2 regions of the Variovorax sp. P1_G12 genome follow, and region 2 is predicted to be linked to the other one. Evidence: riboswitches for the same ligand, from Rfam matches in the RefSeq annotation. Region 2 holds a riboswitch; the other holds the start of a gene.
The links. A riboswitch is a leader RNA that binds a small molecule or an ion and turns the genes downstream of it on or off. The one in region 2 is predicted to bind glycine.

Region 1 (4,636 bases), on a different contig from region 2:
GCCGTGCGCGTCGACGCTGACGCCCACCAGCCGCCCGGGCAGCGAGCGCTTGAATTCATCGCGGCAGGCCAGGTAGGCCGCATGCGGGCCGCCGTTGCACATCGGCATGCCGAAGCGCTGGGTGGTGCCGCAGACGATGTCCGCATCCCATTCGCCCGGCGGCGCCAGCAGCGTCAATGCCAGCAGGTCGGCCGCGACGCAGAAGGCGGCCTCGCACTGGTGCGCGTGGCCGGCCAGCGGGCGCAGGTCGTGCACCTGGCCGGTGGTGGCGGGGTATTGCGCGAGCGCGCCGAAGAAGCCGCCGCTGGCCATCAGGTGCGGCAGCGTCTCGGAGGCGGTGCTGACCTTGACCTCGATGCCCAGCGGCGCGGCGCGCGTGCGGATCACCTCGATGGTCTGCGGATGGCAGTCGCCCGACACCAGGAACACGTTGCTCTTGCTCTTCACGCTGCGGCGGGCCAATGTCATCGCCTCGGCCGCCGCAGTGGCCTCGTCGAGCATCGAGGCGTTGGCGATCGCCATGCCCGTGAGGTCGCAGACCATGGTCTGGAAATTGACCAGCGCCTCCATGCGGCCCTGCGAGATCTCGGCCTGGTAGGGCGTGTAGGCGGTGTACCAGGCCGGGTTCTCGAGCACGTTGCGCAGGATCACGCCGGGCGTGTGGGTGCCGTAGTAGCCCTGGCCGATGAAGTTCCTGGCCACCTTGTTCTTGGCGGCGATCGCCTTCAGCTCGGCCAGCGCATCGGCTTCGGTGATCGGCGGCGCCAGCCGCATCGGCCGGCGCCGGCGGATGGCCGGCGGCACGATGCCGTCGATAAGCTCGGCGCGCGTGGCCGAGCCGACGGCGGCGAGCATGCGGACTTCGTCCTCGGCTTCGATGCCGATGTGGCGCGCGATGAATTCTTCGGCGTTCTGGAGTTCGCTGAGCGAGGGGGCAGTGGGCAGCACGGGCGTCGGCATGGAAGGGTCCGGTCGGGCGTAGGGGTCAGTTGTCGGCGGAGAATTTCGCGTAGGCGGTTTCGTCGAGCAGCGGCTCGAGCTGCGCGGGGTCGCTCACGCGCACCTTGAAGAACCAGCCGGCGTCCATCGGTGCACTGTTGGCGAGCGAGGGATCGGCGCGCAGCGCCTCGTTGACCTCGGTGATCTCGCCAGACACCGGCATGAACACGTCGGCCGCGGCCTTGACCGACTCGACCACGCCGGCGACATCGCCCTGGGCGAAGCTCTTGCCGACTTCGGGCAGGTCGACGAAGACCACGTCGCCGAGGGCGTCCTGCGCATGCACCGTGATGCCGACCGTGACCAGCGCCGCGTCGGCTTCCTGCCGCACCCACTCGTGGTCCTTGGTGTACTTGAGGCTCATGAAAATCTCCTTGAAAAGTGTCTGGCTTGAAGAAATCGAGAAATCGAGGAAGGCCTCAGCCCCGGTGGTAGCGCGCGGGAACGAAGGGCAGGGTGCTCACTTCCATCGGCACCGGCTTGCCGCGCACGATGGCCTGGATCCGTGTTCCGGGCTCGGCATAGGCCAGCGCGACGTAGCCCATTGCGACCGGCCGGTCGACGGTCGGGCCCAGCAGTCCGCTGGTGACCTGGCCGATGGCCAGGCCGCCCTCGAAGGATTCGAGCATCGTGCCGTCGCGCACCGGAATGCGTTCCAGCGCCACCAGGCCGACCCGCTTGCGCTTGAGCGTCTCGTGGTCCAGGTGGCCGGCCGCGCCGTTGGCGGCGGTGAGCTGCGCCAGCACCCTGGCCGCGCCGGGGAAGCCGCCTTCGCGTGCGCCGCCCGTGCGCCGCACCTTCTGGATCGCCCAGCCGAGGGAGGCCTCGACCGGCGTGGTGCCGGCGTCGATGTCGCTGCCATAGAGGCACAGGCCGGCTTCCAGCCGCAGCGAGTTGCGCGCGCCCAGGCCGATCGGCTTCACCTCGGGCTGGGCCAGCAGCAGGCGGGCCAGTGGCTCGGCGTCGCGGGCGGCGACCGAGATCTCGAAACCGTCCTCGCCGGTGTAGCCGCTGCGCGTCACGAAGGCCGCGATGCCGCCGATCTGCACCGTGCCGCCGGTCATGAAGACGAAGCGCTCGATGCCGGGCGACAGGCGCGCCAACGCGGCCGCGGCCTGCGGCCCCTGGAGCGCGAGCAGCGCGTGGTCGGGCATCGGCAGCACCTGGCAGCGCTGGCCGATCCGGGCCGTGATGTGCGCGATATCGGCCTGCTTGCAGGCGCCGTTGACGATCACGAACAGCGAATCCTGGCCTTCGTTGAAGAACATCAGGTCGTCGAGGATGCCGCCTTCGTCGTTCAGCAGCAGCCCGTAGCGCTGTTTGCCGGGCGCCAGGCCGATCACGTCGACCGGCATCAGGCTCTCGAAGGCGGCGGCGGCATCGGGGCCGGCCAGGCGCAGCTGTCCCATGTGGGAGATGTCGAACAGGCCGGCGGCCTCGCGCGTGTGCTTGTGCTCGGCCATCAGGCCGGCGGGGTATTGCACCGGCATCGCGTAGCCGGCAAAGGGCACCATGCGGGCGCCGAGCTCCAGGTGGAGGCCGTGGAGCGGGGTCTTCTGCAGATCGTCGGATGCGGCGGCCAAGGGCGTATCTCCAAAGGGGCAGTCTAGTTCCATGGCGAGAAGCCATGGGCCACCCCTGCTGTCCGCTTTACCTGAGAGATTCGCCCCACGATCGGGGTTTGCTCCTTCGGTGGACGGACCGGCGCGACTGCGCGACGAACCGCCTCTCTCCAGCAAGGAAACGCCCGGGAACGGGCGCTTCGTCAGTCCTTTTGCCTGAGCGTTCGGGCCCGTGTTTCGAGGGACCTGCGCCTTCGGCGGTCCCATGGTGGCGGGACGCTCTCCTGACCGGGCGAGTGTAAGGGAATCGGCGGCCGCCCGGCCGGCGTTTTTCAGTGCACGGCCGTCGAAGGCAGCAGCCGGTCGATGCGCTCGCGGATCGACTCGGCGCGTTCGGTGCCCGCTGCCTGTTCGATTTCGTCGAGCATCTCGCTCGCCACGGCCAGCATCGCGGCGCGGTCGCGCGCCTCCCGCAGCAGCTCGCGAAAGCGCTCGGCCAGCAGGGGATCGCGGCGCACGAACATGCGTTCGCACAGATCGAAAAGGAACATGCGCGTGGTGGCGAGCGAGCGCTTGCCGTCGAAGGCATCGGCCGCGGCCGGCGCGGGGTCGGCCGGCTGTTGCTGCACCGGCATCGGCACGCGGTCCTGCGCCAGGGGTCCGCGATCCAGGAGGTAGCCTTCGCGCACCAGATGCAGCGCGACACGCCCGGCTTCGTCCCGGCCGCCGAACAGCTGGCCGAAGTCGGTCACCGACCGCTGGCCATCGGCCATCAGCAGCAGGGCGCGTTCGCGCTGGCCCAGGCTGCGGCAGCCGGGGCGGAGTTCATGGCGCGCCTTGTCGGTCTTGATGAGGAACATGGGGTGCTGCGGCGTTCGGTGGTCGAGCGCCGCAGCATGGGCCTCTTGCGTGACGGCGTCGTGAAACCGCCGGCATCGGCGCTATTTCGAGTAGACCAGGTCGCGCAGCCCGAGCGAGATGCCGGGCACGTAGGTGACCACCATCAGGCAGGCCAGGATCACCAGCACGAACGGGACCAGGTAGGGCACGATGCGGTCGAGCGAAATGCGCGCCACGGTGCAGGCCGCGAACAGGTTGACGCCGAAGGGCGGCGTGATCATGCCGAGCGCCAGGTTCACCACCATCACCAGGCCGAAGTGCACCGGATCGATGCCGAAGTGCATCGCCACCGGCGCCAGGATCGGCGCCAGCACGATGATCGCCGCGCTGGTCTCGATGAACATGCCGATCACGAACAGGGCGCCATTGACGCCGAGCAGGAACATCGCCGGCGACTGCAGCACCTCCTGCAGCCAGCGGCCGATGGCGTCGGGCACGCCGGCGCGCGTGATCAGGAAGGCGAACAGCCCGGCGTTGGCGATGATGAACATGATCACCGACGACGACACCACCGACTTGCGCAGCACCGCATAGAGTCCGGCCGGCCTGATCTCGCGGTAGATCAGCGTGCCGACGATCAGCGCGTAGAGCACCGCCACCGCCGACGCCTCGGTGGGCGTGAAGATGCCGCCGTAGATGCCGCCGAGGATGATCACCGGCATCAGCAGCGCCCAGCCGGCGCGCCAGGTCGCGGTGCCGACGCCGAGCCGGCCGTCGCCGTCGTTCTTGCCCAGTCCCTTGAACTTGCAATAGACGTAGACGAAGGCCATCAGGGCCAGGCTGATCAGGATGCCCGGGCCGAAGCCGGCGATGAACAGCTCGCCGATCGAGACCTCGGCGCTGACGCCGTACAGGATCATCGGGATCGAGGGCGGGATGATCACGCCGAGCTCGGCGCTGGTGGCCTGCAGCGCGGCGGCGTAGCCCACCGGGTAGCCGTGCTTGATCAGCGCCGGGATCAGGATGGCGCCGATCGCGAAGGTGGTCGCCACCGAGGAGCCCGACACCGCGGCGAAGATCATGCAGGTCAGCACGCAGGTCATCGGCAGGCCGCCCTGCACGCCGCCCACCAGGCTCTTGGCGAAGTCGACCAGGCGGCGCGAGATGCCGCCGGTCTCCATCAGGTTGCCGGCCAGGATGAAGAAGGGAATGGCGGCGAGCGGAAACTTGTTGAT
Region 2 (4,167 bases):
TCGCCCCGCGGCGGTGCGGCGGCTGCCAAACGCCCGGCGCCGGCGCGCAAGCGTGCGCGCTGACGCCGATTCCTCGCCTCCGAGAGAGAAAAGAAAGCCGAGCCCATGAAGCTATTTCCTTCCGGGCATGCCACCCACCCGCAATGGCGCATGGCCGCCGGCTTGGTGCTGGCCCAGTTGCGGGCGCAGATGGCGCTGCCCGACTATGCGCGCTCGCCGACCCTGGGCCTGCTCTACATCACCGACCACTACGGGGAAGACGCCCAGGAGATCCTCGATCACCTGGGTGCCGAACTGCCCGAGATCACCGACTGGACCGGCACCGTGGGGGTCGGTGTGGCGGCCAACAACGCCGAGTACTTCGACGAGCCGGCCCTCAGCGTGATGCTGTGCGAGTTGCCGAGCGACCAATACCGCGTGTTTTCCGGCGTGGCGCCGCTCGCCAGCTCGGAAACGAGCGGCTTCGCGGCCCATACCGCGCTGGTGCACGCCGACCCGCGCACGCCCGAGCTGGGCGAACTGATCGCCGAGATGGCGGAGCGCACCGACACCGGCTACCTGTTCGGCGGCCTGTCATCCGGCCGCGTCGGCTCGCTGCAATTCGCGATCGGCGGCAACGGCAACATCCGCGGCCACGGCGCGGTCGGCGGCGTGTTCTCGGGCGGCCTCTCGGGCGTGGTGTTCGGCGAGGGTGTGCGGCTGGTGTCGCGTGTGACCCAGGGCTGCCAGCCGGTCTCGCGCGAGCGCGAGATCACCAAGGCCGACGGCAATCTGCTGCTGGAGCTCGACGGCGAGCCCGCGCTCGACGTATTGCTGGCCGACCTGCGGGTGTCGCTCGATGCACCCGAGCAGGCGATCGACGCCGTGCGCGCGACCCTGGTCGGCCTGGCCGAGGCCGGCAGCGACGGCGTCCGGCGCACCGGTGACCTGGGCGCCGACGTGCGGGTGCGCCACATCATCGGGCTGGATCCGACCCGTCGCGGCGTGGCGATCGCCGATGTTGCCGAAGCCGGCATGCGCATGAGCTTCTGCCGCCGCAACGCGCAGGCGGCGCGCGCCGACTTGATGCGCGTCTGCGCCGAGATCCGCGAGGAGCTCGAGCCGCAGGAGCAGACGCTGGCGACCGCACGCGCGGTCGCGGCCGGCGAGGCCGAGGCCGCGCCGCATCCGGCACGCCGCATCGCGGGCGCGATCTACGTGAGCTGCTCGGGCCGCGGCGGACCGCATTTCGGCGCCCCCGGCGCCGAGCTGCAGATCGTGCGGCATGCGCTGGGCGATGTCCCGCTGGTCGGCTTCTTCGCCGCAGGCGAGATCGCCCGCAACCACCTGTACGGCTACACCGGCGTGCTGACGGTCTTCACCGACGACGACTGAAGGCCGGTGCGCAGCCCGGTGAAGGCGAAGTCGACCTCGGGCGCGAGTCCGCTCACGATGCGCGCGATCGACTTGCCCGAGCCGCAGGCATGGGTCCAGCCCAGCGTGCCGTGGCCCGTGTTCAGGAACAGGTTCGGCAGCTTCGTCGCCCCGATCAGCGGCACGTTGCTCGGTGTCGCCGGGCGCAGCCCGGTCCAGAACTGGGCCTCGGCCGCGTTGCCGGCGCCCGGGAACAGCTGCTCCACGCGCCGCACGATGGCCTCGCAGCGCACCCGGTTCAGGTCGCGGTCGTAGCCGTTGAGCTCGGCCGTGCCGGCGATGCGCAGCCGGTCGCCGGTGGCCGAGGTGTAGCGCGAGAACACCAGCTTGAATTCGTCGTCCGTCAACGAGACCTGGTGGGCCTTCGAGGCATCCTTGACCGGCATCGTGACCGAATAGCCCTTGGCCGGGTAGATCGGCAGGCGGATTCCGAGCGGCGCCGCGTAGAGTGGGCTCAGCGAGCCCATCGCCAGCACGAAGGCGTCGCCGCGGATACGCTGGAAGCGGCCCTCGCTGTCGGTCGCCTCGACGTGATCGATGCTGCCGCCGGCTTCGCGCAGCGCGGTCACGGTGTGGCTCATGAGGAAGCGCACGCCGGCCGCCTCGGCCAGCTTGACCAGCTCTCGCGCGAAGCGGTTGGCGTCGCCCGATTCGTCCTCCGCGGTGTAGGTGGCGCCGGCGAGCTGCGCACGGATGTGGGAGAGCGCGGGCTCGAGCTTCACCGCCTCGTCGGCCGAAATCACCCGCCGGTCGCAGCCGAGCGCGCGCATCTGCTCGGCCGGCTTCAGCGCCGCATCGAACTCTTTCTGCGTCGTGTAGAAGTGCAGGATGCCCTGGGTGCGCTGGTCGTAGTCCAGGCCGGTGTCGCGCCGCAGCTGCTGCAGGGTGTCGCGGCTGTAGGTGCCCAGGCGCACGATCTGCTCGATGTTGTGGCGGGTGCGCGCCGGCGTGCATTCGCGCAGGAACTGCAACCCCCAGAGCCACTGGCGCATGTCGGCGCGGATGCGGAACAGCAAGGGCGCATCTTCCTTGCCGAGCCATTGCAGCACCTTGAGTGGCGCCCCCGGGTTGGCCCAGGGCTCGGCATGGCTGACCGAGATCTGCCCGCCATTGGCGAAGCTGGTTTCCGCCGCCGGCGTGGCCTGGCGGTCGATCACGGTCACTTCGTGGCCGAGTTGCTGGAGGTAGTAGGCCGAAGTCACGCCGAGCAGGCCGGCGCCAAGAACGATCACGCGCATATCGAGAACCCTTGAAGGTTGCAGCGCTTGAACGCAACGGCGACGGAATGCTGTCGACAACGAAAGCAACCGGACCGAGAGTCCAAGTTGCCGCTCCCCCTGTCCTCGGTACCTGAGAGATTCACCCGCTGCGCCCGCAGCGGGTTTGCTCCTTCGGTGCACCACGCGCGCATGCAAGCGGCGTGATGGCTCTCCAGACGGCTTTGACAGTGAACTGCAGTACAGGCTCATCTTGTGAGCCGACCTGAGCGTTTATGGGAGTTTGCGCCTTCGGTGGGGCCCGTGGGCCCGCTCTCCTGCAGAGTGCGGATTGTAGCGGCGCAGCGCCGGCCTAGGGGCGCCGGAAGGCGAAGTCGAGCTCGGGCCGCAGGCCGCTGACGATGCGCGCGATCGACTTGCCCGCGCCGCAGGCATGGATCCAGGTCCGGCTGCCGGGCGCGGTATTCAGGAACAGGTTGGGCAAGCGCGTCTTGCCGATCATCGGCAGCCGGTTGGTGCTGACCGCATGCATGGCGGTCTCGAAGCTCGCCTGCTTGGCGTCGGCGACGCCGGGCAGCAGCATCTCGGTGCGGCGCACGATCGCCTGGAAGCGGTCCGAGTCGGGCTCGGCCGCCTCGTCGAGCCCGGCCTGCACGACGGCCTGAATCCGCAACTGCTCGCCGGCCGCCGTTTCGACGCGCGTGATGCGCAGCTTTCCCTGCCGGTCGCGCAGCGCGATGCGCGGCGCCTTCGCCGGGTCCAGGATCGGCATGGTGACGATGTACTCGCGCAGGAAGCGCAGCGGCATGTCGATGCCCAGGTCCTCGGCGTGCGGCACGCTCGAGGCCCCCAGCGCCAGCACGTAGGCCTGGGCGCGCAGCGTGGCGGGCTGGCCGGCGGCATCGAGCAGTTCGACGTGGTCGAGGCGGCCGTCGCGCTCCACGAGCGAGACCACCGTGTGCCCGGTCATGAAGCGCACCCCCGCCGCACGGCACAGGAACACCAGGCTGGCCGCGAATTGCGTCGCATCGCGCGCCGGATCCTCGAGCGCATGGGTCGCCCCGGCCAGCTTGCCGCGGATCGCCTTCAGCGCCGGTTCCATGCCGATCGCTTCGTCGGCCGACAGCAGCCGCTCCTCGCAGCCGAGCCCCGTCCAATGGCTTGCCCGGGCCGTCCGCACGCGGAAGGCCTCGGGGTCGGTGAAGAGGTTCAGGAGGCCGGCCGCCCGCGGGCCCTGCGGCACGCCAGCTTCGTCGCGCAGCGCCCGAGCGCTCTTGCGGCTGTAGGCGGCCAGGCGCACGAGATGGTCGAGAGAATCGCGTTTCGGCGGCGTGCCCATGGCCTGGTCGATCAGGCCGGCCAGCCGGCGGCGCATGCGGCCGCACATCTTGGTCCAGCGTTGAGCGGTCCGGGGCGCTGCGAGTCCGGGCCGCACTGCGGGCGAATGTGCACCGACCGCGGCCAGGCCGCGCGCCTTGGCCGCCGGCGTCGCGTGCCGGTCGACCACGGTCACTTCATGACCGAGCTGCTGAAGGTA

Region 1: it holds a riboswitch for glycine, as region 2 does, so the genes downstream of both, gcvT (glycine cleavage system aminomethyltransferase GcvT) here and AC1D2O_RS12635 (D-amino acid dehydrogenase) in region 2, are expected to answer to the same signal.

Annotation. Positions count from the first base shown of each region.
Region 1 is NZ_JBFUBW010000004.1:249,120-253,755, reverse strand. Features, by position in the region: gene gcvP (aminomethyl-transferring glycine dehydrogenase) at 1-960, opposite strand, end outside; gene gcvH (glycine cleavage system protein GcvH) at 986-1,363, opposite strand; gene gcvT (glycine cleavage system aminomethyltransferase GcvT) at 1,419-2,615, opposite strand; glycine riboswitch at 2,631-2,745, opposite strand; glycine riboswitch at 2,764-2,850, opposite strand; gene AC1D2O_RS06850 (hypothetical protein) at 2,894-3,421, opposite strand; gene AC1D2O_RS06845 (TRAP transporter large permease) at 3,503-4,636, opposite strand, start outside.
Region 2 is NZ_JBFUBW010000009.1:136,889-141,055, reverse strand. Features, by position in the region: gene AC1D2O_RS12645 (PhaM family polyhydroxyalkanoate granule multifunctional regulatory protein) at 1-63, shown strand, start outside; gene AC1D2O_RS12640 (FIST signal transduction protein) at 106-1,374, shown strand; gene AC1D2O_RS12635 (D-amino acid dehydrogenase) at 1,335-2,651, opposite strand; glycine riboswitch at 2,741-2,858, opposite strand; glycine riboswitch at 2,859-2,960, opposite strand; gene AC1D2O_RS12630 (FAD-dependent oxidoreductase) at 2,983-4,167, opposite strand, start outside.